Regions from separate parts of the Streptomyces huasconensis genome, predicted to be linked through region 3. Evidence: riboswitches for the same ligand, from Rfam matches in the RefSeq annotation. Region 3 holds a riboswitch; each other region holds the start of a gene.

Region 1 (7,082 bases), 2.2 Mb from region 3:
GCGGACGGCATGGGGCAGTTGGGGGCCCGCGCGTCCGCGGCGGGGCGGGGATGAGGGCCCCGTACGTGCAGCGATGTCGAGGGGGGCATCAAGGCGACCGGAGGCGTGCCGGTCCCTGTCCGCGGGGACGGCGGCCTGCCACTGACACGTCCGCGAGGGTCATGGGGGACCCCGGCGGGCGGCTGAACCGAGAACACGCGGGCGACCGCGTGCGGGGGGATGACCATGACGTCGACGCCGACGGGGGCGCGGCACAACGACCCGTCAGAAACGGCCCGGCTCCGCGTACCACCGCACAGGACGGGCGGCTTCCGCCGCATCAACAAGACCCTGCCGCGGTACGACTACGAGCATTACAGCCGGCTCGCCGGGCCGCTGACCGAGCCGGACCCGAGCAGGCCCTACCGCGTGAGGTACCGCTCGCTGCTCTCGCAGGAGCCGCACAGGATACGGGCCGCGCTGATGCTGGGCGCGGCCCCGCTGCTCTCGCTCGTCCTGCTCGGCTGGCTGCTCCAGCCCGCACACTGGACGAGGCGGGAGTACGTCGCGAACGACTGGCTGCCCGTCCTCGACGTCGTCATGCTCGTGTCGATCGGCCTGATCGAGTTCTTCCGCTGCATGAACGTGCTCTCCAACGCGCACGCGACGCTCGTCGCCCGCGACCCGGTCCCGGTGGTCCCTCAGACCGGCACCAGAGTCGCCTTCCTCACCTCGTTCGTGCCCGGCAAGGAGCCGATCGAGATGGTGACGAGGACACTGGAGGCCGCGGTCCGCATCCGCCACCGCGGCCTGCTGCACGTCTGGCTCCTCGACGAGGGCGACGACCCGGAGGCCAAGGACGTCTGCCTGCGGCTCGGCGTGCGCCACTTCTCGCGCAAGGGCATCGCGAAGTGGAACACGGCGAAGGGCCCGCACCGCGCCCGGACCAAGCACGGCAACTACAACGCCTGGCTGGACGCGTACGGCGACGACTACGACTACTTCGCCTCCGTGGACACCGACCACGTACCCATGCCGAACTACCTGGAGCGGATGCTCGGCTTCTTCCGCGACGAGAACGTCGGCTTCGTGATCGGCCCGCAGGTCTACGGCAACTACGACAACTTCGTCACCAAGGCCGCCGAGTCGCAGCAGTTCCTCTTCCACGCGCTGATCCAGCGGGCGGGCAACGCCTACGGCGCGCCGATGTTCGTCGGCACGAGCAACGCCGTACGCGTCAAGGCGCTGCGGCAGATCGGCGGCCTGTACGACTCGATCACCGAGGACATGGCGACGGGCTTCGAGATCCACCGGGCGACGAACCCGCGGACGGGCCGGAAGTGGAAGTCGGTCTACACGCCCGACGTGCTCGCGGTCGGCGAGGGCCCCAACGCCTGGACGGACTTCTTCACCCAGCAGCTGCGCTGGTCGCGGGGGACGTACGAGACGATCCTCAAGCAGTTCTGGAAGGCGCCGTTCTCGCTGCCGCCCGGCCGTCTCTTCAACTACACGATGATGGTCATCTTCTATCCGATGGCCGCCCTGAACTGGATTCTGGCGGCGCTCAGTTGCGCGCTGTTCCTGGGACTCGGCGCGTCCGGCGTGAACATCGACCCGACCATCTGGCTGATGCTGTACGGCAACGCCTCGGCGCTGCAGATCGGCCTCTACGTCTGGAACCGCAGGCACAATGTCTCCCCGCACGAGCCGGAGGGCTCCGGCGGTGTGGCGGGCATGGTGATGTCGGCGCTCTCCGCCCCGGTCTACGCGCGCTCCCTGCTCGACGCGGCCCTGCGCCGCAAGAGCAGGTTCGTGGTGACGCCCAAGGGCGACTCGGCAAGCCCCGACACGCTGTTCGGGACCTTCCGCATCCACCTGTTCTTCATCGTGGTCTTCGGCGCCTCGATGGCCGCCTCCTTCGTGTACGGCCACGCCCACCCGGCGATGATCATCTGGGCCTCGTTCGCCCTGCTGATCACGGCGGCGCCGGTCTTCGTCTGGCGGTGGGGCATGCGGGAGGAGCGGCGGAAGGCGGCCCCGCTGCCGCCGGTCCCCGCACCTCCGCAGGGGCGGCGTCCGGCCCCGCACGCGCCTCGGCCAAGGCCCAGCTGGGCCTCCTCCGAGCAGACGCTGCAGATGTCCCGCAAGGAACTCGGGGGCCTCGGGGGACGTGAACGATGAGGGACCGTTCCGGTCGCCGCCGCGTCCGCCGCATCGCGATCGGCGCGGCGGTCGTCCTCGCGCTGGCGGGGATGAACGGCCCGTGGCTGTGGCGGGTGGGCTCCGAGAAGTACCACGACTACAAGATCAACCAGTCGGGGTACAAGGCCGACAACGGCCACTGGGACATCGTCGAGTTCCCCGAGGAGTACCGCCAGAACACCATCCACGCGGCCCTCCTGCACACGGGCAAGGTCCTGCTGGTCGCCGGTTCCGGCAACGACCAGGACAACTTCGACAAGAAGAAGTTCGACACCCGGCTGTGGGACCCGGTCAAGGGGACTATCAAGAAGATCCCGACGCCCACCGACCTGTTCTGCACGGGCCACACCCAGCTGGGCAACGGCAACCTGCTGATCGCGGGCGGCACACAGCGCTACGAGAAGCTGAAGGGCGACGTCACCAAGGCGGGCGGCCTGATGATCGTCCACAACGAGGACCCGGACGAGCCGAAGACGATCCCGGCCGGCACGAAGTTCACCGGCAAGAAGAACGGCAGGACGTTCGTCTCCCAGGACAACATCCTCGTGGAGAAGGCGAAGAAGGTCTTCGACAAGCGGACCGGGAAGTTCCTCCGTACGGAGGCCGGTCTGAGCCGGGTCTACGTCGAGGCGGCCAGGAGCGGCGCCGCATACGAGACGGGCACCCAGGACAACTACCGCGTCCACGGCATGAAGGGCACCGACCGGCGCAACGTCTACGGCATGGCCCAGAAACTCGCCCTGGACAAGAAGGACTTCCAGGGGATCAAGGACGCCTTCGAGTTCGACCCGGTCGCCGAGCGGTACATCAAGGTCGACCCGATGAACGAGGCCCGCTGGTACCCCACGCTGACCACACTGACCGACGGCCGCATCCTCTCCACCTCGGGCCTGGACGAGATCGGCCAGCTGGTGCCGGGCAAGAACGAGGTGTACGACCCGAGAACCAGGAAGTGGACGTACACCAAGGGCGTCCGGCAGTTCCCGACGTACCCGGCGATCTTCCAGATGACCGACGGCAGGCTCTTCTACTCCGGTTCCAACGCGGGGTACGGCCCCGCCGACGTCGGCCGCAAGCCGGGCATCTGGGACCTGCGGACCAACACATGGAAGGGCGTCCCGGGCCTGAGCGACCAGCATCTCCTGGAGACCTCCGGCACGGTCGAGCTGCCGCCCGCCCAGGACCAGAAGTACATGGTGGTCGGCGGCGGCGGTGTCGGCGAGTCCAAGCGGTCCAGCGAGAAGACCCGCGTCGTGGACCTGACGGCGGACGAGCCGCGGTTCGTCGACGGGCCCTCCCTGGAGAAGGGCACGCGCTACCCGCAGATCTCGACGCTGCCGGACGACACCGTCCTGATCTCCGGCGGCTCGCAGGACTACCGCGGGCGCGGCGACTCCGACATCCGCCAGGCGCGGATCTACGACGCGAGGACCGGGGAGATGCGCAGGGTCGCCGACCCGCTGGTCGGCCGCAACTACCACTCCGGGTCGGTCCTGCTGCCCGACGGCCGCGTGATGTTCTTCGGCTCGGACCCGCTCTTCGCCGACGAGGCCGACACCAAGCCGGGCGTCTTCGAGCAGCGCATCGAGATCTACACGCCGCCGTACCTCTACCGCGGTGCGCGGCCGGGCCTTGGCCGGGGGCCTGAGACGATCGAGCGAGGGGAGTCCGGTACGTTTCCGACGCGGCACGCGTCCTCCATCAAGACGGCCCGCTTGATTCGGCCGAGTGCGTCTACTCATGTCACGGATATCGACCAGACGTCGATCGCGCTGGACTTGAAGACGTCCAAAGGGGCGGTTTCCGTGACGGTTCCGAGGAATCGGAGTCTGGTGGAGTCCGGGTGGTACATGCTTTTCGTCACGGATGATCAGGGGACTCCGAGCCGGGCTCGGTGGGTTCGCGTGCCGTAGAGGTCAAATCGGGCGGGTGCGTGGGGAACTGCGGCTTTTCCTGGGCTGAGCGCGCAGTTCCCCGCGCCCCTTACGGGGCGCTCCCCTCAGCCGGCGTTTTTTGCGAGGCCGAGTGCGTACTCCGGCCACCACTCGCCCGCCTTGGGGCCGCCCCGGCACGTCCCGTCGGACTCCCCCGGCCGCTTGATCCACAGGTAGGCGTCGACGAGCGGATCGCCCGTCTCCGTCGTCGGCTCCTCGCCGAGCGCCCGCCCCGGCGGGTTGCACCACGGGTCCTTGCCCTTGTCGTAAGGGCCGTTGCCGTTGCGCCCGGTGTCGATGACGAACGGCTTGCCGCCGATCTTCGCCGAGAGCTTCTTGCCGTACTCCGTACTGGCCTCGGTGGTCTGAAAGTTGGCGACGTTCACCGAGAAGCCGTCGGCCCGCTCGACGCCGGACCGCTTCAGGGGCTCCCAGAGCGAGTCGGGGTTCTGCCAGCCCGCGTTGCCCGCGTCGAGGTACACCTTCGTGTTCTTCAGGGACGTGAGTTTCTCGATGGCGCCGCCGAGGAGGTCGTAGCGCTCCTCGTGGAACTGTTCCGGCGTGCAGTTGTCGACCATGTGCAGTACGGCGTCCGGCTCCAGGATCACCGTGGCGCGCCGGTCGCCGATGCCCCGGGCGACCTCGTCGACGAACGCGCGGTAGGCGTCGCCGTCGGCCGCGCCGCCGCCCGAGTACTGGCCGCAGTCGCGGTGCGGGATGTTGTAGAGGACCAGCAGGGCGTCCCGGCCGGCCTTCTCGGCGGCCTCGGTGAAGCCGCGCGCCTGGTCCTCGGCGTTCTCCGGGACGAGCCACTCGGCGACCGGCCGGCGGGCGATTCTCCGGATCAGCTCGGCGTCGTCCCGCTCGCCGTCCTTCTCGTACGCGGTGACCTGCCTGGCCGCGTTCCCCTCCGGGTTGACCCAGTACGGGTTCTTGCTCCTGGGCTGCTGCTCCGCGGGCGGCCCCGACGCGTTCTCCCCCGGGTCGCCACCGGAGGAGGAGCACGCGGACAGGAGCAGCGCGGCCCCCGCGAGCACCACCCCCGTCCTCACCCCCCTGGCCACGGAACGACGTCCGCGGCCGGTGTCGTTTCGGTACATACACTCCCCCTCGGGTGCACTGTCCGTATCCCCATCCTGACACAGCGCACCTCCGGCCAGCGGGTGTCGACAGGGACGGGTGTTGACAGGGACGCGACGCGCTGGGACTCTCCGTGACGACAAGTCCATACATCGAGGCGACGGTCGCCAGGAACCCGGTGCGAATCCGGGACGGTCCCGCCACTGTGACCGCGTACGCACGCTCGTACGCGGAAGTCAGGAACTGACCCGTCGTCCTCCTGCCATGGGGCGTGGAAACCCCAGAAGGAGGCCCACCCGGTATGTCCCTGCACTCCGCAGCTCCGCACACCGACACCACGGCGAGCCAGGCCGCCGTGACGCGGACCCGTGACTGGCTGATCGCCTCGGCCGCCGCGGTCGTCGCGCTCATCGCGCTCTACGCCGTCTTCATGGACAACGGCTCGCTGATCTCGGCGACCGGCGACTACCTCCACGAGTTCGCGCACGACGGCCGGCACCTCTTCGGTGCCCCGTGCCACTGACCGGGCGGACGGACATCAGCACCATGCCCTCAGCACCTTCCTCCCCTGTACTTCCCCTGCTCGGACGCGGTCTGGCCGCGGGCGGAGCGGCGGGTCTCACGGCCGGCCTCTTCTCCCTGCTGCTCGCCGAGCCGTTGATGGACCGCGCGATCCGCGCCGAGGAGAAGCGGGCGGCCGCCGAGGAGCACGCGCACGGCGCGGCCCAGGCCGTCCAGCACCACGAAGAGCTGTTCAGCCGCTCCACCCAGCACGGCGGTCTCGTCGTCACCGCGGTCGTCGCGGGCCTGGCCGTCGGCGTGCTGTTCGCCGTCGCGTACGCCGCGGTGCACCGGCGCGATCCGCGCGCCCTGCCGTGGCCGCGCGCGCTGGCCTTCTCCGCGGCGGCCTTCCTCGCGGTCTCGCTCCTGCCCGGGCTGCGCTATCCGGCGAACCCGCCGGGCGTCGGCGACGCGGGCACCGTCGGCGACCGCCAGGCGCTCTGGCTCGCGGCTGTCGTCATCGGCGTGCTCGGCATGTTCCTGGTGCGCCAGGTGTACGTGCGCCTCGCCGCGCGCCCCGAACCGGTGCGGCACATCGCGACGGCCCTCACCGCGGTCGCCGTCCTCGCGGCGCTCTTCCTGCTGCCGGGCAACCCCGACCCGGTGCCGGTCGACGCGTCGCTGCTGTGGGACTTCCGCATGCTGTCGCTGGCCTCGCACGCCCTGCTGTGGGCGGTGTTCGCGGCGGTCTTCGGCGGTCTCGGCGTGCGCGCGGCCAGAGGTGCCGCGACGACGGCTCCGGCCCCGGCACTGGCCGGGCGGCAGGCCGCCTAGCGCTACGGGCCGCCCCCAGGGCCTGTCTGACAATTCCCGTCGTCGCCCGGAGGGCGGCCTCGCGGCGTCAGGTGCGTGCTCTCGGCGTGCCGGGCGTAGGGCCTCGTACTGGATGTACTTGGCTCTGCGCCCGGTGCGGCGAGTGGGGGCACCCCCTGCTCGAAGAGCTCGGGGGAGCGTGCATGGCGTCGCGAGGCAGACGGGAATTGTCAGACAGGCCCTAGCGGCGTACGCCCGTGAGGTACGCCGAGACGATCACGTTCGCCGTGTAGGCGCGCGTGGCCCGGTCGAAGGTGCCGCCGCAGGTGATCAGGCGCAGTTCGGCGCGGCCCTCCTCATGGGGGCCGTAGGCCTTCCGCGCGTCGAAGCGGTCGCTGGTGACCACCTGGACGTCGTCGATCGTGAACCGGGCGACGGTGCCGTCGTCGCGGGTCACGTCGATCTTCTCGCCGGGGCGCGCCGCGCTGAGGTCGTAGAAGACCGCGGGGTCCGTCTCGGTGTCGACGTGGCCGACGAAGAGGGCCGCGCCGGGGGCGCCGGGGCGGGTGCCGC
Region 2 (7,082 bases), 2.3 Mb from region 3:
GACGGAGGCGTCGTACAGCTCGGGGACGAAGCCCTCGTCGAGGTTGCGCAGGCCGTAGACGAGGTCGTCGTAGCGCGGCTCGGCGGCGACGATCTTGATGTCGGGCTTCTGTTCGCGCAGGTAGCGGCCGACGCCCATGAGGGTGCCGGTGGTGCCGAGGCCCGCCACGAAGTGGGTGACGGAGGGCAGGTCCGTGAGGATCTCCGGGCCCGTCGTGGCGTAATGGGCGCCCGCGTTGTCGGGGTTGCCGTACTGGTAGAGCATCACCCAGTCCGGGTGTTCGGCGGCCAGCTCCTTGGCGACGCGGACGGCGGTGTTGGAGCCGCCCGCGGCCGGTGAGGAGATGATCTCGGCGCCCCACATGGCGAGCAGGTCGCGCCGCTCCTGGGAGGTGTTCTCCGGCATGACGCACACGATGCGGTAGCCCTTGAGCTTGGCCGCCATCGCGAGGGAGATGCCGGTGTTGCCGGAGGTCGGCTCCAGGATCGTGCAGCCGGGCGTCAGCCTGCCGTCCTTCTCGGCCTGTTCGACCATGTGCAGCGCCGGCCGGTCCTTGACGGAGCCGGTGGGGTTGCGGTCCTCCAGCTTGGCCCAGATGCGGACCTCGTCGGAGGGGGACAGGCGCGGCAGGCGCACGAGCGGCGTGTTGCCGACGGCGGCGAGCGGGGAGTCGTAGCGAGGCATCCGGGATCGGGCCTAGACCATGCCGCCGGCGACGGCCGGCAGGATCGTGACGTTGTCGCCGTCGGTGAGCTTGGTGGAGATGCCGTCGAGGAAGCGGACGTCCTCGTCGTTGAGGTACACGTTCACGAAGCGGCGCAGCTTGCCGCCGTCGACGATGCGCTCGGCGATGCCCGCGTGCCGCGAGTCGAGGTCGGTGAAGAGCTCGGCGAGGGTGTCGCCGCTGCCCTGGACGGCCTTCTCGCCGTCGGTGTAGCTGCGGAGGATGGTGGGGATGCGGACCTCGATGGCCATGGCTGAGGGCTCCTGTCGGGAGTGTTCAGGTGAAGGGGCGCGCGGCGGTCCGGCCGTGGTCGTGCACCGGTGTGCGCGGTCGTACGCGGGTCAGGCGCCGCGGCCCGTCGCTGGCCGTGCGGCGGCAGGGGTCAGCGCGAACAGATGGCGCTGCTGAGCCTGCACAGGTCGACGTGCAGACGCGCCACGAGCAGCATGCCCGGCATCTTGTCGCTCACGTCGTGGGAAACCATGCGCTCATCGTATCGATTCCCGGTCCGGGTCCTGGAATGTGATCTCAGATGGTGGACGCTTTCCGTCCATCACCTGGATGCGGGGAGGTACGTGACCGTCGGCGCCCCGGTCGCGGGGTGCACGGCGACCTCCGCCGTCACGCCGTACACCTCGGCGAGGAGGTCGCTGGTCAGGACCTCCTCGGGGGTGCCGGAGGTGATCAGCTCGCCGTCCCGCAGGACGTGCAGGCGGTCGCAGTAGTACGCCGCGAGATTGAGGTCGTGCAGGGCGAGGAGATTGGTGGTGCCGAGGCCGCCGACCAGGGAGAGGATCTCCAGCTGGTAGCGGATGTCGAGGTGGTTGGTCGGCTCGTCGAGGACGAGGACCGTGGGCTGCTGCACCAACGCCCGTGCCACCAGCGCGCGTTGGCGTTCGCCGCCGGAGAGCGCGGTGAAGGAGCGGTCGGCGAGGCCCTCGGCGCCGACGCGCGTCAGGGCGGCCGCCACCAGCTCCTCGTCCCGCGCGGTGTCGCCCTCCCAGAAGCGTTTGTGCGGGGAGCGGCCCATGGCGACGACCTGCCGCACGGTGAGGTCGAAGCCGGCCTGCCCGTCCTGCGGCACGGTGGCGACGCGCCGCGAGCGGGCCTTGGCGCCGAGCGCCGTCAGGTCGTCCCCGTCGAGGAGGACGCGGCCCTCGGTCGGGGTGAGCGCGCCGTAGACGCAGCGCAGCAGGGTCGTCTTGCCGCTGCCGTTGGGCCCGACGATGCCGACCGTCTCGCCGTCGGCGACGGTCAGTGAGACGCCGTCGAGCAGGCGGGCGCCGCCGGGGGTGGTGTAGCCGAGGTCCTCGGTGCACAGCTTCACGCGGGCGCCCCTTCGTGCGTACGGCTCCTGTGCAGCAGCCACAGGAAGAACGGGCCGCCGGTCAGCGCCGTGAGGACGCCGACGGGGATGTCCTGCGGCGCGGCGACCGTGCGCGCGGCGAGGTCGGCGGCGACCAGGAAGACCGCGCCCATCAGCGCCACCACCGGGAGCAGCGCGCGGTGTGCGGCGCCGACCAGCATGCGGGCGGCGTGCGGCACCATCAGGCCGACGAAGCCGATGGCGCCGCTGTACGCGACGAGGACGCCGGTCAGGAGCGAGGCGAGGACGAAGACGGCGGCGCGGAAGCGGGCGGTGTCCAGGCCGAGGACGGTGGCGCCCTCCTCGCCGACGAGCAGCAGGTCCAGCGGGCGGGCGAGCGCCACCAGGAGCGCGGTGCCCACGGCGAGGACGGCGCAGGGCAGGGCGAGCATGTCCCAGCGGGCGCTGCCGAGGCCGCCGAGCGTCCAGTACAGGACTTCCTTGAGGTGGTCGGCGCTGTCGGCGGTGACGAGGATGAGGCTGGTGAGGGCGGTGAGGATGTACGAGACGGCGACCCCGGCGAGGATCAGGCGCCCGGTGGCGAAGCCTCCGCCGCCGCCTCTGGCCAGGGCGTAGACCAGCACCAGGGAGATCAGCGCGCCGACGAAGGACGCGGCGGGGATCGTGACGGTGGTGCTGAGGGCGGTGCCCAGGCCGAAGATCCCGCCGAGCACGATCGCGCTGACGGCGCCCACGGAGGCGCCCGAGGAGACGCCGAGGAGGAACGGGTCGGCGAGGGGGTTGCGGACCAGGGCCTGGAGGACGGTGCCGATGACGGCAAGGCCGGCGCCGACGGCCGCGCCGAGCAGGACCCTGGGGAGGCGGACGTCCAGCACGATGGTGCGGAACGGGGAGGGTTCCGCCCGGCCGGTGAGGATCTCCAGGACCTGGCCGGGCGGGATGCGGACGGAGCCCAGGGCGAGGCCGGCGACAGTCGCTGCCGCGAGGGCCGCGGTGAGTGCCGTCAGGATCAAGAGGCGGCGCCCCTTCGACCCCCGTCTATCGCCCTTCGGGCTCGTCCTCAAACGCCGGACAGGCTCAGCAAGGGAGGTCACAGCTGGCCCGCCAGCTTCCTCACCGCCTCCGGTGCCCGTACCCCGGTGACCACGTCCGACAGCCGCAGCACCGCGAAGCGCTCGTTCTTGACGGCGGGGACGTCCGCGAGGGCCGGGTCGTCGAGGAGGCGCTTCTTCTTCTGGGCGACGGTCGTGGCGCCGTAGTCGAGGATGAGGATGACCTCGGGGCGGCGCTCGACGACCTTCTCCCAGGACGCGTCGCTGAAGGACTTGTCGACGTCGGCGAAGACGTTGCGGCCGCCCGCGCGCTCGATGATGTCGTTGCCGATGCCGCGGCCGCCCGCCGTGAACGCGGTCTTGTCGCCGCTGTCGTAGACGAAGACGGAGACCGGTTTGTCGCTCTTCGACTTCTCGGCGGTGGCGGCCAGTTCGCGCTTGGCCCCGCTCACCCACTTCTCGGCGCGCTCGCGCACCCCGAAGGTGGCGCCGACCTCCCGCACCTCGCGGTACACGTCGTCCATGGTGATCGCCCGCTTCGCGCAGCCCTCGACGTTGAGGCGGCTCTTGATCCCGGACTTGGCGAGGGCCGAGCGGCTGCGGCCGTCGCCCGCGAGGAAGGCGCTGGCGTAGCCGCCGTAGACGAAGTCGGGATTGGCGGCGAGCAGCTTCTCGTAGGAGGGGTACTCCTTGGCGAGCACGGGGACGGACTTGTACGCCTTCTCGTACTTCGGCAGGACCTTGTCGTCGAGGTAGGCGGTGCCGGCCAGGCGGTCCTTGAGGCCGAGTTCCAGCATCACTTCGGTGACGTGCTGGTTCATGGTGACGGCGCGCTTCGGCGGCGCCTCGTACGTGGTCTTCACGCCGCAGTTGGTGACGGTGTACGGGAAGCCCGGGGCCTTGGCGGCGGGCTTGGCGTCACCGGAGCCGGACGAGCCGCAGGCGGCGAGCGGGGCGAGCAGGGCCGCGGCGGTGAGCACGCGTAGGGCGCGGGACATGGCTGAACTGCCTCCTCCAGGGGATTTCCGCGTCCCCTGCGTTGTGTGGAGCAAAGGCGGCAGGTCAGTTCCTGACTCCCCCGCCCCGGAGTGGGGGTGGGGTCACAGTGGCGGGACCGTGCCGGGCTCGCACCGGCTTCCTGGGTCCTGCCGCCTCATGGGTAAAGCTCAGTATGCCTGTACGACCTTTACGTCTTCCTCGGTGACCTCGCCGTCCACGATCCGGAACGAGCGGAACTGGAAGGGGCCCGCGTCGTCGGTGTCCGCGGTGGAGACCAGGACGTAGTGGGCGCCGGGTTCGTTGGCGTACGTGATGTCGGTGCGGGAGGGGTAGGCCTCGGTCGCGGTGTGCGAGTGGTAGATGACCACCGGCTCCTCGTCGCGGTCGTCCATCTCGCGGTAGAGCTTGAGCAGGTCGCCCGAGTCGAACTCGTAGAACGTGGGCGAGCGCGCGGCGTTCAGCATCGGGATGAACCGCTCGGGGCGGCCGGTGCCCGCCGGGCCCGCGACCACGCCGCACGCCTCGTCGGGGTGGTCCTGGCGCGCGTGCGCGACGATCTGGTCGTGGAGGGCCTGGGTGATGGTCAGCATGGCGCCAGGATAAGCAGAGGGCCCGCGCCGTACCGAAGTGTGGTACGGGCGGGCCCGAATGCTGGACAGCGGCCTCTGCGGAGAGGTCAGTCCTTGGTGACGGAGACGCTGTCCGCGCCGATCTTGCGCTTGTTGAACGCGGCGGCCTGCGGGTTGCGGCTCTTGAGGACCAGGTAGGTGACCCCGAGGATCGCGGCCCAGACCGGGGCGGCGTACAGCGAGATCCGCGCGTCCTTGTCGACACCCATCATCACGATGACCATGCCGATGAACAGCAGGGCGAACCAGCTGGTGTACGGGGCGCCCGGGGCCCGGAAGGTGGACTGCGGCAGCTCGCCGCGGTCGGCCTTGCGGCGGTAGCGGATCTGGCAGGCCAGGATCATGATCCAGGCCCACATGCCGGAGATGGTGGCGAAGGAGACGACGTAGTTGAACGCCTCGCCCGGCCACTGGTAGTTGATCCAGACGCCGACCAGCATGAACGCGGCGGAGAACGTGGTGCCCAACAGCGGTAGGCCGTTCTTCGTGAGCTTGGTGAAGAGCTTCGGGCCCTGGCCGTTGAGCGCCAGGTCGCGCAGCATGCGGCCGGTGGAGTACATGCCGGAGTTGCAGGAGGAGAGCGCGGCGGTGAGGACCACGAAGTTCACGATCGCGGCACCGACGCCCAGACCCATCTTCTCGAAGGCGGCGACGAACGGCGAGACACCGGGCTGGAAGTGCGTCCACGGCACGACCGACAGGATCATGATCAGCGCGCCGACGTAGAAGACGGCGATGCGCCACGGCACGGTGTTGATGGCCTTGGGCAGAACGGTCTTCGGGTCCTTGGACTCGCCCGCGGTGACGCCGACCAGCTCGACGGCGAGGAAGGCGAACATCACGATCTGGAGCGTCATCAGCGTGGAGCTGATGCCGTTCGGGAAGAAACCGCCCTGGTTCCACAGGTGGGCCACGGTCGCGGTGTCCCCGGCGTCGGAGAAGCCGATGGTGAGGATGCCGACGCAGATCAGGATCATGCCGATGATGGCGGTGACCTTGACCATCGAGAACCAGAACTCCAGCTCACCGAAGAGCTTCACGGAGATGAGGTTCGCGCCGTACAGGATGACCGTGAAGACAAGGGCGTATGCCCATTGTGGGAACGAGTCGTGTGTCCAGTACTGCATGTACTGGGCGGCCGCTGTGACTTCGGTGATGCCGGTGACGACCCAGAAGAGCCAGTACGTCCAGCCGGTCACGAATCCGAAGAACGGGCCCATGAACTCGCGTGCGTACTCCGAGAAGGAGCCCGACACGGCGCGGTACATGAGCAGCTCGCCGAGTGCCCGCATGATGAAGAAGATGACGAGGCCCGCGATGGCGTACGCCAGGATGAGGCTGGGGCCGGCCTTGTGGATGGCCTTGCCCGCGCCGAGGAACAGGCCGGTGCCGATGGCACCGCCGATCGCGATCATCTGGATCTGCCGGGCTCCCAGACCGCGCTGGTAGCCCTCGCCCTCGCCGGACGGGCCGCCCGCGGCCTGCACGGCACCATTGCCGTCGTGCCCGTCGTGCTGCTCTTCGACCTGCACTGAGGTCATGGTGACGCCTTTCTCCATGCTGATCCGCGCCCGCGTCTCGCGTTGATGGCTGCGGATCAGGTCCTGATCCCCCCGGATGTATATGGAGTGCTACCGGCGGTCTGCCGGCCCGAGCGCCCTCGGTGACATGGGTGGCGTCACCGAGCGGTCGTGAAGATTTATCACGGCGGCAACAGTGAGGGAATCAGCCACCTGTGACGCACACCACAGGAAGAAGCGGACAAAGGTCTCTTCGTGCCGCAAACTCGGGCAATGAAGTGACGGGATCGTTATCCGGATTTGAGCGTCCGCTGAGCGAAGCACCGGCCACGTGAACGGAAGGTGTCCAGTACAGCAAATTTCGCTGCCCTATGCACCGGATTTCGGTCCGGCTCAGTCCAGCAACGTCCCGACCAGCGTCTCCTGCAGTCCGCCCAGCCAGAGGTAGGCCATCACCATCGGCTTGCGGGGGTCGGAGTCGGGGAGCCGGTAGAGCAGATCGGCGTCCTTCTCGTCGGTGACCTCCAGGCGGGTGCCGATCGCGAGCCGGAGGTCGTTGAGGGCGCCGAGCCAGTGCCGCGACTCCTCCACCGACAGTTTCAGGACAGCTCCGCCCTCGCCGGAGGACGCCATCGCGTCGAGCGAACGGATCACGACCAGCGCGTCGTCCCGCTTCTTGGCCCTCAGGTCATTCTCCGTGAAGCGGCGGAACTCGGCCGAATACGCCCGCAGTTCCTCGTCGCGTCCGACGTCCCCGGTCTCGCTGCCGGGCCCGCCGTACGCGTCCGGCAGCAGGCGCTGCATCACCGGGTCGGCGGGCGGCTCGCTCGG
Region 3 (7,082 bases):
GACCTCCGGGTGGGCGTGGGCATGGCGAGTTCCACCGCCGACATCGTGGCGACGCTGCGCTGTCTGTTCAGGATTTTCGCCCTGCCGTACGACAAGGACGTGGTGCTGCGGATCCTGACGGCGATCGAGCGGGCCGACAGTGTCTTTCTCGACGAGTTCGCGCTGTACCTCAGCGGCCGGCACCGCGTGATCCGGCGGCTGGGCACGGACATCGGCTTCCACACCGCCTACATCACCGAGCCCGGGACGGTGGACACCGCCGCCGTCACCGGCCTGCTGCTGGAGCACTACCGGCGGCACGGGGAGGAGTACGAGCACTGCCTGACGGACCTGCTCAAAGGCTTCGCCTCCGGCGACCCGGCCGCCGTCGCACGCGCGGCCACCGCCAGCGCCGCCCTCTCCCAGAACGTGCTGCCCAAGGCGGCGTTCGACAGCATGCTCGCGCACCGCGAGCGGTTCGGCGCCGACGGCGTCTTCGTCGCCCACACGGGCTGCCTGATCGGCTACCTCTTCCCCACCCGCCTCGACGCCGACACCAAGTCGGACCTGTCCGCCTACTTCCACACGCTCGGCCACCAGTGCTCTTTCACCCATGGAGGTTACGGGTGATCCACCCCCACATCGCCGACGCCCTGAAAGTCCCCGATCTCGTCCGGCTCACCGACGGCCTCGTCCTGATCAGGTTCGAGTCGATGAAGATCTACTCGGCGCTCGCCGCCGTCCGCCACCTACTGGAGCGGGGCACGATCCGCCCGGGACAGACCCTGATCGACAGCTCCAGCGGCATCTACGCCTACGCCCTGGCCTTGGCCTGCCACCGCTACGGCATGCGCTGCCACATCGTCGCGTCCACCACCGTCGACACCACCACCCGTACCCAACTGGAGATTCTCGGCGCCACGGTCGAACAGGTCAGCCCCTCGAAGAACCTGAAACTGGACCAGGAGCTGCGCGTGCGGCGCGTGACGGAAATCCTCGCCGAACACCCGGGCTGGCACTGGATGCGGCAATACCACGACGACGTCCACTACCTCGGCTACCACGAGGTCGCCGACCGCATCAGGACCACGTTCCCCGAGGCCGCGCTGACCGTCGTCGGAGGCGTGGGGTCCGGGGCCTCGACGGGCGGTCTCGTGGAACGCCTGCGCGCCACCGATCCGTCGGTACGGCTGGTCGGCGTGCAGCCCTTCGGGAGCGTCACCTTCGGCAGCCAGGACCACCACGACCCCGAGGCGATCATCGCCGGCATCGGCTCGTCGATCGTCTTCGACAACGTCCGCCACCACCTCTACGACGCCCTCCACTGGCTGGACTTCACCCACGCCATGTCCGGCACGGTCGCGCTGCTGCGCGAGCACGCCGTCTTCGCCGGGCTGTCCACCGGCGCGGCCTACCTGGCCGCGACGCACGAGGCGCGCCGCCACCCCGACCGGCTGCACCTCGTGATCGGCGCCGACACCGGACACCGCTACGTCGAGCGCGTCTTCGCCAGGCACACGGAGGCCCTGGACCCCGCCGCCCTGAAACCCTTCGAAGCAGCCGGTCCCGAGGGGATGACCATGCCCTGGACCACGATGTCCTGGCGACGCGCTGCCTGCCCGGCGGACTGGAAGGAGCGCGCGGCATGAGCGTCGTCTGCCTGGAGTCCCTCACCTTCGGACTCGGACACCTGGTGCGCGCCGCCGACGCGCTCGGCGAGCGGCTGGTACTGCTCACCCGCGATCCTGTGTACTACGCCCATGAGTTGGAGCGGCTTGCGTCGGATGCCCTCGACGTCGTGGAGATCGACACCTTCGACGTGGAGCTGGTGGCGGATCGGTTGCACCGGATTCCCGGGCTGCGCGGGCTGATCAGCTCCACCGACACCTGGACGCTGATCGGCGCCGGACTCTCCGAACGTCTCGGCCTGCCCGGCCTTGATCCGGCCGTCCTGCGGCTGACCCGGGACAAGGCGGCCGTACGCAACCGGCTGCACGACGCCGGGCTGACGCGCGGACGCGCCATGGACGTCACGGGACGCGGCACCGAAGAGGTGCTGCTCAAGGAGGTCGGTCTGCCCGCCGTCCTGAAGGACACGGCGGGCACCGGGAGCCAGAACGTCTGGCTGGTCCGCGACGAACCGGAACTGGCGGCGGCGCTGGACGAGGCGGCCGGGCGGGAGCTGAAAGGGCGGCTGTTCGCGGAGCCGTACTTCAGCGGACCGGTGTACAGCGCCGAGACCCTCACCTGGGCGGGCCGGAGCCGGCTGCTGGGCGTCTCCAGCCGGCTGATGTCACCGGAGCCGCACTTCCGGGAGGAGATCACCGCGTTCCCCGTGGCTTTCCCGGAGGCGCGGCGGGCCGTGCTGGAGCGGTGGCTCGGTGAGGTGCTCGCGGCGATCGGCTACACCGACCGCTTCGCGCACGTGGAGTTCGTCCTGACCACCGGCGGCCCGGAGGTCGTCGAGATCAACCCCCGGATCGGTGGCGCCCTGGTCGGCGAGGGCATGTGCCGGGCGCTCGGTGTCAACGTGTACGAGGCGATGATCGAGACGGCGCTGGGCCGCCGTCCCCGCCTGATGGACGCGGAACTGCCCGGGGGCCCGGCCGTCGCCTTCGTACTGGGCTACCCGGCCGCGCCCGGGGTGTTCACCGGCGTCGCCGGGCTGGACCGCCTGACCGACATGCCGGGGTCGCCGGCCTGGTACCCGGTCAGGTCTGTCGGCGACGCGATCGAGCACCTGGCCGACAGCCGCGGTTACGCGGGCATCGTCTACGCGGAGGCCGAGACCGCCGAACTGGCCACGCACCACGCGGTGGCCGCCGCCAACGCCGTACGGGTGCTCACCGAGCCGCTTCCGCCGCCCGGGGCCCCCGACCGCGAGGCGTCCGGTGGGTGAACGCGTACCAGGCGGGGAAGGCGTGCGGGCCACGCTGTTCCCGCTCGACGGGCCGCTGCGTTTCCTGCTGCTCAGCTCGTTCCTGATCCCTCTCGGCAGCTTCATGGTCCTGCCGTTCATGTCGGTGTTCCTGCACGAGCGGCTCGGGATGGGGCTCGGCGCGGTGGGTGTCGTGCTGGCCGCGGCGTCCCTCGTGCAGTTCTCCGGAGGGATCGTAGGCGGGGCCCTGGCGGACCGGATCGGGCTGCGCCGCACGATGCTGTGGGCTCTGATCATCCGCACCGCCGGATTCGTCGGCCTCCTGTTGGCCTTGCGCTGGCCGCCGTTGGCTGTCGGGGCGCTGGTGCTGACGTGCTGCGGCGCCGCGCTGTATCTGCCCGCCAACAAGGCGTACCTCGTGCACGGCGTGGACGACGAGCGCCGTCCGGCGTTCCTGGCCGCGGGCAATGCCGCCCTCAACGCGGGCATGGCGGTGGGGCCGCTGGTCGCCGGGCCGTTCGTGCTGTCCTCGCCCGGCTGGCTGTTCGTGTCCGTCACCGCTCTGTTCGTCCTGGTCGCCGCGGGCCACGCGCGGCTCCCGGCGGCGGGGGCCGGGGAGTCAGGCGGGCAGCCGGCCGGGCAGGGGCTGCTGGCCGGGGTGGCGGCCTTGCCGTTCGCCGCCAACGCGCTCGCCTTCTACCTCTACTTCCACTTCCAGCACTTCCTGGCGGTGTACGCCGTCGAGCGGGCCACCAGCACGTTCTACAGCCTGGTCCTGCTGCTCTGCTTCACGCTGGTCATCGTCGTACAGCCCCTCGCGTCCGGCCTGATCCGGCGCATGCCCTACGCGACGGCCCTCGCGGTCGGCTTCACGGGTCTGGCCGCCGGGCTGGCCGTCCTCGCGATCGGCACCCGGCCCGCGCTGCTGGCGGGCGGGGCGCTGATCACCCTGGGCGACATCGTCCTGTTCCTCAAGAACGACCTGGAGGCGCTGCACCGCAGCTCACGCTCGGACGCCGTGGTCTTCGGCCAGCAGCGGCTGGCCGCGGGGCTCGGCGCCTGCGCGAGCGGAGTGCTCGGCGGACAGGTGTACGGGCTCACCGAACAGGCGGGGAACACCGGCTGGTTCTGGCTCCTGGCCGCCGCACAGTGCGTACTGCTGCCCCTGCTTCTGCTCCTGCTGACGCTGCGCGAGCGCCCGGCGAGACACCCCACCCGCATGATGACGACGACGAAGGAGCACTGAGACCGCATGGCACGAACGGGCGGCTTCCAGGACGATGACTTCTGGACCGAGTTCCACGACTTCCTCTTCTCCGAGCAGCGCCACGCGCAGGCCGAGGAACTGCTGGCGACCTCTCCCCTGCTCTCCTTTCCCACCGGTGCCAGGGTGCTGGACCTGTGCTGCGGCACCGGCGTGTTCACGGTCCCGCTCGCACGCTGCGGCCACGACGTCACCGGGGTGGACCTGAGCCCGGCCATGCTGGACCGGGCGCGCAAACACACGGCCGACTCCGGGGTGCGGGTCACATACGTGCGGGCCGACGCACGCGACTACGAGCCACCGGGCGCCTTCGATGTCGTCCTCAACATGTTCACCTCCTTCGGGTACTTCGAGGACCCCGCCGACAACGCGCGCATGCTGCGCACCATGTACACCTCCCTGGCGCCCGGAGGCACCCTCGTCCTGGACCTCGCCGGAAAGGAGCTGCTGGCCCGCAAGGTCACTCCGCCGAAGGTGGTCCAGCGAGGCGATGACCTGCTGGTGCAGACCGACACCGTGCTGGACGACTGGGCGCGGCTGCGCAGCGACTGGGTTCTGGTCCGCGGCGAGCGGGTGACGCGGGCCACCCTGGTGTGGTTCGTGTACAGCGCGGTGGAGTTGCGGCACATGGTGGAGGAGGCGGGGTTCGGCCGGGTGGAGGTGTTCGGCGGGTTCGACGCCCGCCCCTACGACCAGGACGCCGAGCGCCTGGTGCTGCGGGCGGTCCGGGAGGAGTGAGCGAGGCCCGGGGGGGGGGCGTGCGAAGGGGCCCGCACGCCCTTTTGAGCGGCGCCCGGCAGATCGTAGGATCACCAGGTCATCACCGCGACGGGGAACAGGAAGCCGGTGCGAATCCGGCACGGTCCCGCCACTGTGACCGGGGAGTGCACCCTTCGGCATGCCACTGCGCGCCACGCGGGAAGGCAAGGGGAGCGTCGATCCGGGAGTCAGGACACTGGCCTGTCGCGGGCCCGATCCGAGGAGCGCGGACTCCCCAGGAGGCTTCACGTGCACACCCGTCCCCCGTTGTTCACCCCTGTCCGCAAGCGCGGGGCCCGCTGCACCGCGGCCCTCGCCCTGTGCGCGGCCTTGCTGGCCGCCGGATGCGGCTCGTCGCAGGACACCGCCCGGAACGGGAAGGCAACGGCTTCCCGGGCGGCGGGCTTTCCCGTCACCATCGACAACTGCGGCGTGAAGACGACGTATGACAAGCCGCCGTCCCGCGTCGTCACCATCCACCAGCACCCGGCCGAGCTGATGCTCTCCCTCGGCCTGAAGGACCGCATGGCCGGCACCGCCTTCCCGGACTCCGCCGTCCTGCCCGAACTGGCGAAGGACTTCGCGTCCCTTCCGGAACTGGCCAAGAAGGAGCCGTCGTTCGAAACCGTCCTGGACAAGGAACCCGACCTCGTCTACGGCGGCTACGGCAGCGCCTTCGACGAGAAGGAGGGCCGCTCCCGCAAGGCGTTCCGGGACGCGGGCATCGACACCCACCTCAACCGCGAGTACTGCGGAAAGAAGCGGGTGACGATGGACGACACGTATGAGGAGATCCGCACCGTCGGAAAGATCTTCGGCGTGTCCGACCGGGCGGACCAGCTGGTGTCCGACCTGAAGGCCCGGGTCGACAAGGCCGCGAAGACCGTCGCGGACGAGCCCGACGTGCCCGTCTTCGTTTACGACAGCGGCGACAAGACCGCCTTCACCGCCGGTGGCAAGAGCCTCGGCACCGAACTGATCCGGCTTGCCGGGGGCAAGAACGTCTTCGCCGACCTCGACGACGTCTTCGGTGACGTCTCCTGGGAACAAGTCGTCGAGCGCAAGCCTGAGGTCATCGCGATCTACGACTACGCCGGCGCCGGCAGCATCGAGCAGAAGAAGGAATTCCTGCTCGCGCAGCCCGCTCTCAAGGACGTGCCCGCCATCAGGAACAAGCGGTTCGTCGTGCTGCCCCTGACCGCCACCCTGGTCGGCGTGCGCTCCGCGTACGCGGTGGAGGACCTGGCCCGCGGCATCCACCCCAAGAGCTTCGGGTGACGGCCTCCGCCACCGACACGGGAACCGGCGCCGAGCGGACCGTAAGAGGAGGCCAAAGGGACGTTCGCAGAACAGGCCCGGGCCTCGTCGTCACCCTCACCGCCCTGACCGTCCTCCTCGTGCTCTCCGTCATGGCGGGCCTTGCCATCGGCTCCGTCCAGGTGCCGCCCGGCCAGGTGTGGGGCATCGTCACGCAGGCGCTGGGCGCCGACGGGGCGGAGCCGGGCTGGTCCCGCGCGCGCGAGACCATCGTGCTGGACGTCCGCGCGCCTCGGGTGCTCCTCGGCGCGGTGGCCGGCGCGGGCCTCGCCGTGGTCGGCACCGCACTGCAGGCCCTGATCCGCAACCCGCTCGCCGAGCCCTACCTGCTCGGCGTCTCCTCCGGCGCCTCGCTCGGCGCCGTGACGGTGATCGTGTTCGGGGTGACCCTCTTCGGCCCCGTGTCCCTGTCGGTCGCCGCGTTCGCCGGCGCGCTGGGTGCCCTTCTCCTCGTCTACGCCACCGCCCGCACCGGCGGCCGGATCACCTCCACGCGGCTGGTCCTCGCCGGTGTCGCCATCGCCGCCGTCCTCACCGCCGTACTCGACCTGCTGCTCCTCACCACCGACCGGGGCAACGAAGCCCGCGCCGTCCTCGCCTGGACCCTCGGCGGCCTCGGCGGGGTCAGCTGGGACACCCTCTGGCTCCCCAGCGCCGCCCTGCTCCTCGGCACCGGGGTCCTCATGGCGCAGGCCCGCAACCTGAACCTGCTGCTGGCCGGCGAGGAGGCCGCGACGACGATGGGCCTGGACGTGGCCCGGTTCCGCGCGCGGATGTTCGTCCTGCTGTCCTTGGTGACCGGCGTCCTGGTCGCCGCGGCCGGTCCCATCGGATTCGTCGGCCTGATGCTGCCGCACACCGTCCGGCTCCTCGTCGGCGGCGACC
Region 4 (7,082 bases), 1.4 Mb from region 3:
TGAGGCCGGTGCGGGCCAAGGCCTCGCGTACCGCCTGCTCGTCGTGGGGCGTGGGGGCCGACCAGGCGCGGCGGTGCGGGATGCGGCCGAGCCGTACGACGTCTCGTACGGTCAACTCGGTCTGGGTGGTGGCGTGTTGTTCTACCACCGCGATACGGCGTGCCACCGCGCGGCGCGGTGTGGCGGCGAGCGGGTTGCCGTCCAGGGTGACCACCCCCGAGGCGGGGGCCAGGACGCCCGCCAGGATGCGCAGGAGTGTGGACTTGCCGGAGCCGTTGGGGCCGAGGAGGCCCACGGTGGCACCGGGTGGCGGGGCGAGGCTGACCCCGTCGACGATGAGCCGGCCGCCGGCCGCCCGGGTGACCCGGTCGGCGCGCAGTCCCGCCTCGGCCGCAGCCGTGGTTCCGTACGTCATGTCGTCGCCCCCCGTGTCCGGTACAGCACCACCACGAACGCCGGTACGCCGATGAGCGACGTCACGACGCCCACCGGGACCTCCTGCGGGTCCAGGGCCGTGCGGGCCAGGGTGTCCACCCAGACCAGGAAGACCGCACCGGTCAGCGCCGTGACCGGGAGCAGCCGGGCGTGACCCGAGCCGGTGAAGGCGCGGGCCGCGTGCGGCAGGACCAGGCCGACGAAGCCGATGGCGCCCGCCGAGCTGACCAGGACGGCGGTCAGCAGCGCCGTCGCGCAGAGCAGGACGAGGCGGGTGCGGGCCACCCGTACGCCGAGTGTCGCCGCCGCCTCCTGGCCGAACGCGAAGGCGTCGAGTGTACGGGCGTGACCGAGGCAGACGAGCAGGACCGCGGCGAGGACGGCCGCGCACAGCCCTACGTCCGTCCACCCCGCCCCGCTGAGCGAGCCGAGCAGCCAGAACAGCACGCCGCGGGTGGTCTCCGCGTCGCCCGCGGTGAGGATGACGAATGACGTCAGGGCGGAGAAGAGCTGCATCGCCGCGACGCCCGACAGGACGACGCGGTCCGTCGTGCCGCCGAGCGTGTGGCTCAGCAGGAGGACGAGCGCGAAGGAGCAGAGCGCGCCCACGAAGGCGCCCGCCGAGATCGACAGCGCTCCCCCGCCGACGCCGAGGACGACGACCGCGACCGCCCCGGTCGACGCCCCGGAGGAGACCCCGAGGACGAAGGGGTCGGCGAGGGGGTTGCGGAGCAGGGACTGCATGACGGCGCCGCAGACCGCGAGGCCCGCGCCGCAGACGGCGGCGAGCAGGGTGCGGGGCAGCCGCAGGTTCCAGACGATGCCGTCCCGGAGGGGGGTCAGCCCTGCCTCGCCCCAGCCGAGGTGCGCGGCGAGGGCCGAGAACACGTCGGGGACGGAGATGTCGGCGGGGCCGATGGTGACGGCGACCGCCATCGAGAGGACGAGCGCGGCGCCGCCGGCCAGCCACAGCAGCCCCTGCCGGGCGGCGGGGGCGGCCGGGCTCACTTCGCCAGTCCGAACTTCCGCAGCCCGGCGGCCACTTGCTCGATGCCGTCGACCGTGCGGATCGTGGGGTTCATGGCCTGACCGCTGAGGAGGATGTAGCGCTTCTTCTTCACGGCGGTGAGGTTCTTGGTCGCCGGGTTGGACTCCAGGAACTTGATCTTCGCCGCCGCGCTCTCCGCGGACTGCGACTTGCGGGTGAGGTCGCCGATGACGAGGACGTCGGGGTCGCGGTCGGCGACGGTCTCCCAGTTGATCTGGGGCCACTCCTCGCGGGTGTCGTCGAAGACGTTCTGCGCGCCGAGCGCGCGGGTGATGATGCCGGGGGCGCCGCAGCAGCCCGCCATGTACGGGGCGTCGGAGTTGGCGAACCAGTACAGGAGCGTCGCGTCGGAGGCCTCGATGTCCTTCGTGGCCTTCGTGACGCGGCTCTTCAGGTCCGCGATCAGCTTCTCGCCGCGCTTCTCGACGCCGAACACCTTGGCGAGGTCGCGTACTTCGCCGTAGACGGTGTCCATGGTGAGGGTCTTGACGCGCTTGCCGTCGCCGCCGCCGTCGTTGTCCTTGCCCGCGCAGTCGGTGGGCGAGACGTAGACGGGCACGCCGAGTTCGGTGAACTTCGTGCGGTCGGCGACGCCGCCCTTGCCGACGGTGTAGAGGAAGGAGGCGCTGACGAAGTCCGGTTCCTTGGAGAGGACCTTCTCCAGGGAGGGGTAGCGGTCGGCGAGCCGCTCGACCTTGGCGTTCTCCTTCTCCAGGTTCTTCAGGACCGGGTCGGTCCAGGTGCCGGTGCCCGCCATGCGGTCGGCGAGGCCGAGGGAGAGCAGGATCTCCGTGGAGCCCTGGTCGAGGGAGACGGCGCGCTGCGGCGGGGCCTGGACCGTGGCCTCCTTGCCGCAGGAGGCGACCGTGACGGGGTAGCCGTCGGCGCTCCTGCCCTCGGACTTCTGCGCGGCGCCGCCCCCGCACGCGGTGAGCGCGAGCAGTGCGGTACAGAGGGCGGCGGACATACGGGCTGTCGAGGACACGCGATCCCTTGAGTCTCACGGCTCATACGCGGAGCCTGGTCTGCGTCACGACCTCCGCCGCCCGGTGTGCGAGCGGAGGCGCCAGCAGGTCTTCGGACTCGGGATCGGCCGGGCGGGGCGCCTTCCCAGACGTCCGAAGACGCCCAGTGGCCGTGGCCCCGCCCGTCCCCCTCACCGCTGCGCGTCAGTTCCGGATTCGCACCGGATTCCCTGGCCCAGGTGTGGGTTTGACTGGCTTGCGCAAGTTATCACGCGCCCTCACCGGCCCTGCCCCGGCCTGGGCTCCCCCCGGTAGGTGCCGAAGGACCAGCGGTTTCCCTCCGGGTCCTGGATGCCGAACTCGCGACTGCCGTACGGCTTGTCCTCGATCTCCGTGGTGATCTTCACGCCGGCCGCGCGGAGGCGCTCGTACAGGTCGTCCACCCGGTCGGTGACGACGTAGGCGCCGGCGGTGCCGGGCTTCCCGCAGGCGGCGGTGGCGCTCTGCGGGTCGTACGAGCCGAGCATGACGCCGCCTCCCTCGGGCCAGTCGAGCTGGGCGTGGGCGATCCGGCCGCCGTCCTCGTAGACGGCCGTACGCAGGAAGCCGACGGTGTCGACGAGGAAGTCGATGAGGGCGGGGGCGTCCTGTGCCTGGAGGGCCGGCCAGATCGTGGGGGCGGGGGCGGTGAGCGGCTCGTGCCGCGGGGCCTCGGACATGCCGTCAGTGGTGTCGGTGGTGTCAGGTGTGGTGTTCATGGCTTCCACTCTTCGCCGTCGCCGTGCGCCCCGGCTTGGATATTCCGGCACTCCTCGGCCAGCCAGCCGGTGGGGCTCACCCCCGTGTACTGCCGGAAGTCCCGTACGAGGTGGGAGTGGTCGTAGTAGCCCGTGTCGGCGGCGACCCGGGCGAGGTCGGGCGGGCCGCCCGCCGCGACGGCGCGGGTCACGGCGCTCTTGGCGTGCTGGAAGCGCATCAGGCGCGCGGCCTGCTTGGGGCTCAGCCCGGTCTCGGCGCGGAAGAGGGCGGTCAGGCGGCGCTCGCTGAGGGCGACGTGCCGGGACAGGCCGCCGAGGGTGCCAGCGCCGCGGTGCCGGGCGAACCAGGCCCAGGCCTCGGCGACCTCGGGGCGCACGGCTCCGGCGGGCCGGTCCGCGCGCTGCCGCAGGTAGGCGGCGAGGGCGGCGAAGCGGTCCTCCCAGGTGTCCAGGGCACAGAGCCGCTCCCGGACCTCTGCGGCGCGGGCGCCGAAGACGTCGGTGCCCGCGGTGACGAGCTGTCCGGCCAGTTCGGCGGCGGGCAGGCCGAGGAGCGTGCGGGCGGCCAGCGGGTGCACGGCGAGCTGGATGCCTGCCTCGTGCTCGGGCTGGCGGACGTAGGCGGGGCTCTGGTGCAGGCCGCCCACGACGATGTCGGTGCGGACCGCGTCGGCGCCGGTCGCCTGGGCGGGCGTGCCGCCGGTGGCGATGGCCCCGTCCAGCGAGAAGATCACCGTCAGGTACGGCGAGGGGAGGCCGCGGTGCAGGGCGGGCTGCTGCCCCGCGGTGCGGTAGCCGACCGCGGAGACGACCATGCCGTCGAGCCGGGGAACGGCCCGCACGAACTCACGGGTGCCCATGCGTCCCAGTATGCGCGGCCCGCCCACCTCGCGATCGCCCGATGCGCGGCCCGCCCACCTCGCGACCGCCCGGTACGCCCCCGGCGACGCGGGGCCCTCTCCGCTACCCCTCACCACCCGCCCCATGCCCTCCCCGCCCGGTGACTTCGATCATGGGAATCGCGTGGCATCGCCCATAGCATGGCGCGCCGCTCCGGACGGGGCCGCACATCGCACTCAGGAACGGCGGGACACGGGAAACATGGCAGTACGAGCCAAGAACAGGCGGGCCTTCATCGTCGGTGGCGCGGGGGCGCTCGTCGCCGCCGTCCTCGCGGGCGGCGCGCTGTGGCCCGCGGGCGAGGCGACGGCGGCGGACGGCTCGGCCGCCACCGCCCGCGAGCTGTCGCACTGGCCGAAGCCGGTCGCGAGGAAGCTCGGCAAGGTCATCGCCGCCAACGACCACAAGGGCGCGTACGCCGTCTTCGACGCGGACAACACCTCGTACCGCAACGACCTGGAGGAGTCGCTGCTGCCCTTCCTGGAGATGAAGGGCGTGCTGACCCGCACGACCATGGACCCCTCCCTGAAGGTCGTCCCGTTCAAGGACACGGCCACGCACAAGGAGAGCCTCTACAGCTACTACAACCGGCTGTGCGAGGTGGACGACCAGGTCTGCTATCCGTGGGCCGCGCAGATCTTCTCCGGGTTCACGCTGAAGGAGCTGAAGGGGTACGTCGACGAGCTGCTGGCGTACAAGAAGCCGATCCCCGCTGAGTACTACGAGGACGGGAAGGTCACCAGGACCGAGGTGAAGCCGCCCGAGCTGTCGAACGGCATGCGGCAGCTCTACAAGACGCTGCGGGCGCACGGCATCGAGGTGTACGTGGTCAGCGCGGCCGGCGAGGACCTGGTGCGCATGGTCCTCGCCGACCCGAAGTACGGCTACGGCGTGCGGCCGCGGAACGTCATCGGGGTGTCGATGCAGCTGAAGGACCGCGAGACCGGCGAGGTCACCAGCTCCCGCAAGGAGATCGCCGAGGGCCGCTTCGGCGAGAAGGACCGCGCGAAGCTCGCCGGACGCGAGCTGACGCCGCACCTGTGGGCACCGCTGACCTGGTACGAGGGCAAGCCCGCGGCGATCAACACGTACATCGACGAGTGGAAGAAGCCGATCCTCGTCGCCGGTGACACCCCGGTCAGCGACGGTCCGATGCTGTTCCACTCGGCGGACGTGGAGCACGGCGGGGTACGGGTCTGGGTCAACCGCAAGGACGCGTACATGAAGCAGCTCGACGGGATGAAGCGGAAGAACGCCGAGCGGCAGCGCGAGCTGGGCCAGCAGGTGACCGCCGACAAGCGGTGGCTGACGGTCACCCCCGAGCAGATCCGCTAACCGCTAGCCGCGGGCCGCCCGGCCCCGCCCCGGGCGCTCCTCGGCCGTCGCCCACGCCGCCACCTGCTTGGCGAGCGGCCCGCCCGCCCTGGTCCAGGCGAAGTGGTCGAGGCGGGCGCCCGCCTCACGCGCCGTGTAGTGGCGCCTGGTGAGCCGGGCCCGGGGGACCTTGCCGAGCAGGTGGTCGAGGGCGGAGGCGGGGGCGAGGGTGTCGTGCTCGACGGAGACCGCGAGGACGGGCAGCTCCAGGGCGGCCAGGGCCGCTTCGTAGTCGCGCGCGGAGCCCTTGGCGGCGTAGCGGCCGGTGAGCCCCTGGTGGGCCCAGTCCCGCATGACGCCCTTGGGCTGGTTGCCGCCGAAGCCGAGGCGGGCGCCGGGCCAGCGGCCGAGCGCGGTCGCCGTCGCGGCGATCAGCACCTCGCCGAGGAGGAGACCGGGGGCGCGCAGCGGGCCGTACGCGCGGAACCAGACGGAGCCGGAGGCGACGAGCGCGACGCCGTCGACGGCCGGACCGGCGCCCAACGCTGCGTACAGCAGGGAGAGTTGGCCGCCCAGGCTGTGGCCGAGGAGGTACAGGGGCGGCTCGGGGCCCAGCTCGGCGCGGACGGCCCTGAGGATGGCGGGCAGGTCCTCCTCGACGAGCGTGCGGTACCCGTGGTCGTGCGTGCGGTAGCCGGGATCGCGCACGCGGTAGCCGTGGTCGCGTGCGCCGCGGCCGGTGGCGCGCGGTGTCGCCGCCTCGCCCTGGCCGCGCAGGTCGGCGGTGAGCACGGTGAGGCCCTCGCCGTGCAGGTGGCGGGCGAAGCCGCGGTAGAAGCGGGCGGGGGTGCCCATCGCCGGGAGGATGAGCACCGCGGGGGCCGGGGGCGGCCCGGGCGCCGGGCCCGAGCCGGACGGCAGGAAGCGTTCCGGGGCGGGCGCGCGCAGGGCGCGCACCGGAACACGGACGCCGTCCGGGAGTTCGGCGGTCGTCAGGAGCGGCAGTTCACCGACGGGTTCCGGCTGGGTCATGGGGCCCAGCATGTCCCATCGCACACATGAGCGCACGGGGCCACGCCGAACGGGCCCGTGGCGGTCAACTCCCGCCACGGGCCCAGGACTTGCTCACCGGTCAGAGTACATCCGGCCGGCGGCCTAGATGTGACCGGTCAGCGGCTGTAGCGCATCAGCGCGCGCACCATGTGGCAGGTGATGTCGGAGGGCGGATGGATGCCGACCTCCTCGGCCATGCTCCTTATCGTGGTGTTCTTCGCCTGGTTCGGCAGATGGACGCCCGAGTCGAGCAGGGCGATCGCCAGGCGCATGGCCTTCAGGCGGCGGTTGTGGTTGACGTACCACTCGCGGGGGCGTCCGGCGGGGAGCGCCTTCTTCTCCAGTGGTGCGTACGGCAGGTCGAGCAGTACGGGTCGGGAAACACGCTTGGTCGTCAGTGCGGCAGCGGGCACGGGCATCCTCCTGTCGCGGTCGGGACCCCCCGTCGGGCGCCCTCGAACACTACTGTGATTCTACTGCGGGGCACTGACAATCGCCGCTGGCCAGACGGCCTTTGGGGTGTTCGAATAAGGGCGTGCCGGGCGGCCTGGGGCGGGTGTTCCGGAGGTAGCGTGTGGGCATGGAGATCTGGATCAACCCCGCCTGCTC

Evidence for each region. A riboswitch is a leader RNA that binds a small molecule or an ion and turns the genes downstream of it on or off. The one in region 3 is predicted to bind cobalamin.
Region 1: it holds a riboswitch for cobalamin, as region 3 does, so the genes downstream of both, J2N69_RS12940 (CbtB domain-containing protein) here and J2N69_RS02990 (ABC transporter substrate-binding protein) in region 3, are expected to answer to the same signal.
Region 2: it holds a riboswitch for cobalamin, as region 3 does, so the genes downstream of both, J2N69_RS13300 (ABC transporter substrate-binding protein) here and J2N69_RS02990 (ABC transporter substrate-binding protein) in region 3, are expected to answer to the same signal.
Region 4: it holds a riboswitch for cobalamin, as region 3 does, so the genes downstream of both, J2N69_RS09515 (ABC transporter substrate-binding protein) here and J2N69_RS02990 (ABC transporter substrate-binding protein) in region 3, are expected to answer to the same signal.

What each region holds. Positions count from the first base shown of each region.
Region 1 covers NZ_CP086119.1:2,880,837-2,887,918, forward strand. Annotated here, with positions in the region: gene J2N69_RS12925 (glycosyltransferase family 2 protein) at 226-2,160, shown strand; gene glxA (radical copper oxidase GlxA) at 2,157-4,094, shown strand; gene J2N69_RS12935 (glycoside hydrolase family 6 protein) at 4,181-5,215, opposite strand; cobalamin riboswitch at 5,320-5,461, shown strand; gene J2N69_RS12940 (CbtB domain-containing protein) at 5,497-5,718, shown strand; gene J2N69_RS12945 (CbtA family protein) at 5,742-6,530, shown strand; gene J2N69_RS12950 (class F sortase) at 6,751-7,082, opposite strand, start outside.
Region 2 covers NZ_CP086119.1:2,945,916-2,952,997, forward strand. Annotated here, with positions in the region: gene J2N69_RS13280 (PLP-dependent cysteine synthase family protein) at 1-684, opposite strand, end outside; gene J2N69_RS13285 (MoaD/ThiS family protein) at 697-975, opposite strand; gene J2N69_RS36515 (putative leader peptide) at 1,107-1,208, opposite strand; gene J2N69_RS13290 (ABC transporter ATP-binding protein) at 1,278-2,051, opposite strand; gene J2N69_RS13295 (FecCD family ABC transporter permease) at 2,048-3,064, opposite strand; gene J2N69_RS13300 (ABC transporter substrate-binding protein) at 3,142-4,101, opposite strand; cobalamin riboswitch at 4,147-4,267, opposite strand; gene J2N69_RS13305 (M67 family metallopeptidase) at 4,270-4,692, opposite strand; gene J2N69_RS13310 (amino acid permease) at 4,779-6,272, opposite strand; gene J2N69_RS13315 (DUF2017 domain-containing protein) at 6,645-7,082, opposite strand, start outside.
Region 3 covers NZ_CP086119.1:680,404-687,485, forward strand. Annotated here, with positions in the region: gene J2N69_RS02965 (GHMP family kinase ATP-binding protein) at 1-609, shown strand, start outside; gene J2N69_RS02970 (cysteine synthase family protein) at 606-1,628, shown strand; gene J2N69_RS02975 (ATP-grasp domain-containing protein) at 1,625-2,878, shown strand; gene J2N69_RS02980 (MFS transporter) at 2,901-4,103, shown strand; gene J2N69_RS02985 (class I SAM-dependent methyltransferase) at 4,110-4,859, shown strand; cobalamin riboswitch at 4,903-5,099, shown strand; gene J2N69_RS02990 (ABC transporter substrate-binding protein) at 5,130-6,158, shown strand; gene J2N69_RS02995 (FecCD family ABC transporter permease) at 6,155-7,082, shown strand, end outside.
Region 4 covers NZ_CP086119.1:2,111,352-2,118,433, forward strand. Annotated here, with positions in the region: gene J2N69_RS09505 (ABC transporter ATP-binding protein) at 1-415, opposite strand, end outside; gene J2N69_RS09510 (FecCD family ABC transporter permease) at 412-1,371, opposite strand; gene J2N69_RS09515 (ABC transporter substrate-binding protein) at 1,440-2,450, opposite strand; cobalamin riboswitch at 2,535-2,719, opposite strand; gene J2N69_RS09520 (VOC family protein) at 2,727-3,167, opposite strand; gene J2N69_RS09525 (helix-turn-helix domain-containing protein) at 3,203-4,066, opposite strand; gene J2N69_RS09530 (HAD family hydrolase) at 4,308-5,441, shown strand; gene J2N69_RS09535 (alpha/beta hydrolase family protein) at 5,445-6,452, opposite strand; gene J2N69_RS09540 (hypothetical protein) at 6,590-6,886, opposite strand; gene J2N69_RS09545 (arsenate reductase family protein) at 7,054-7,082, shown strand, end outside.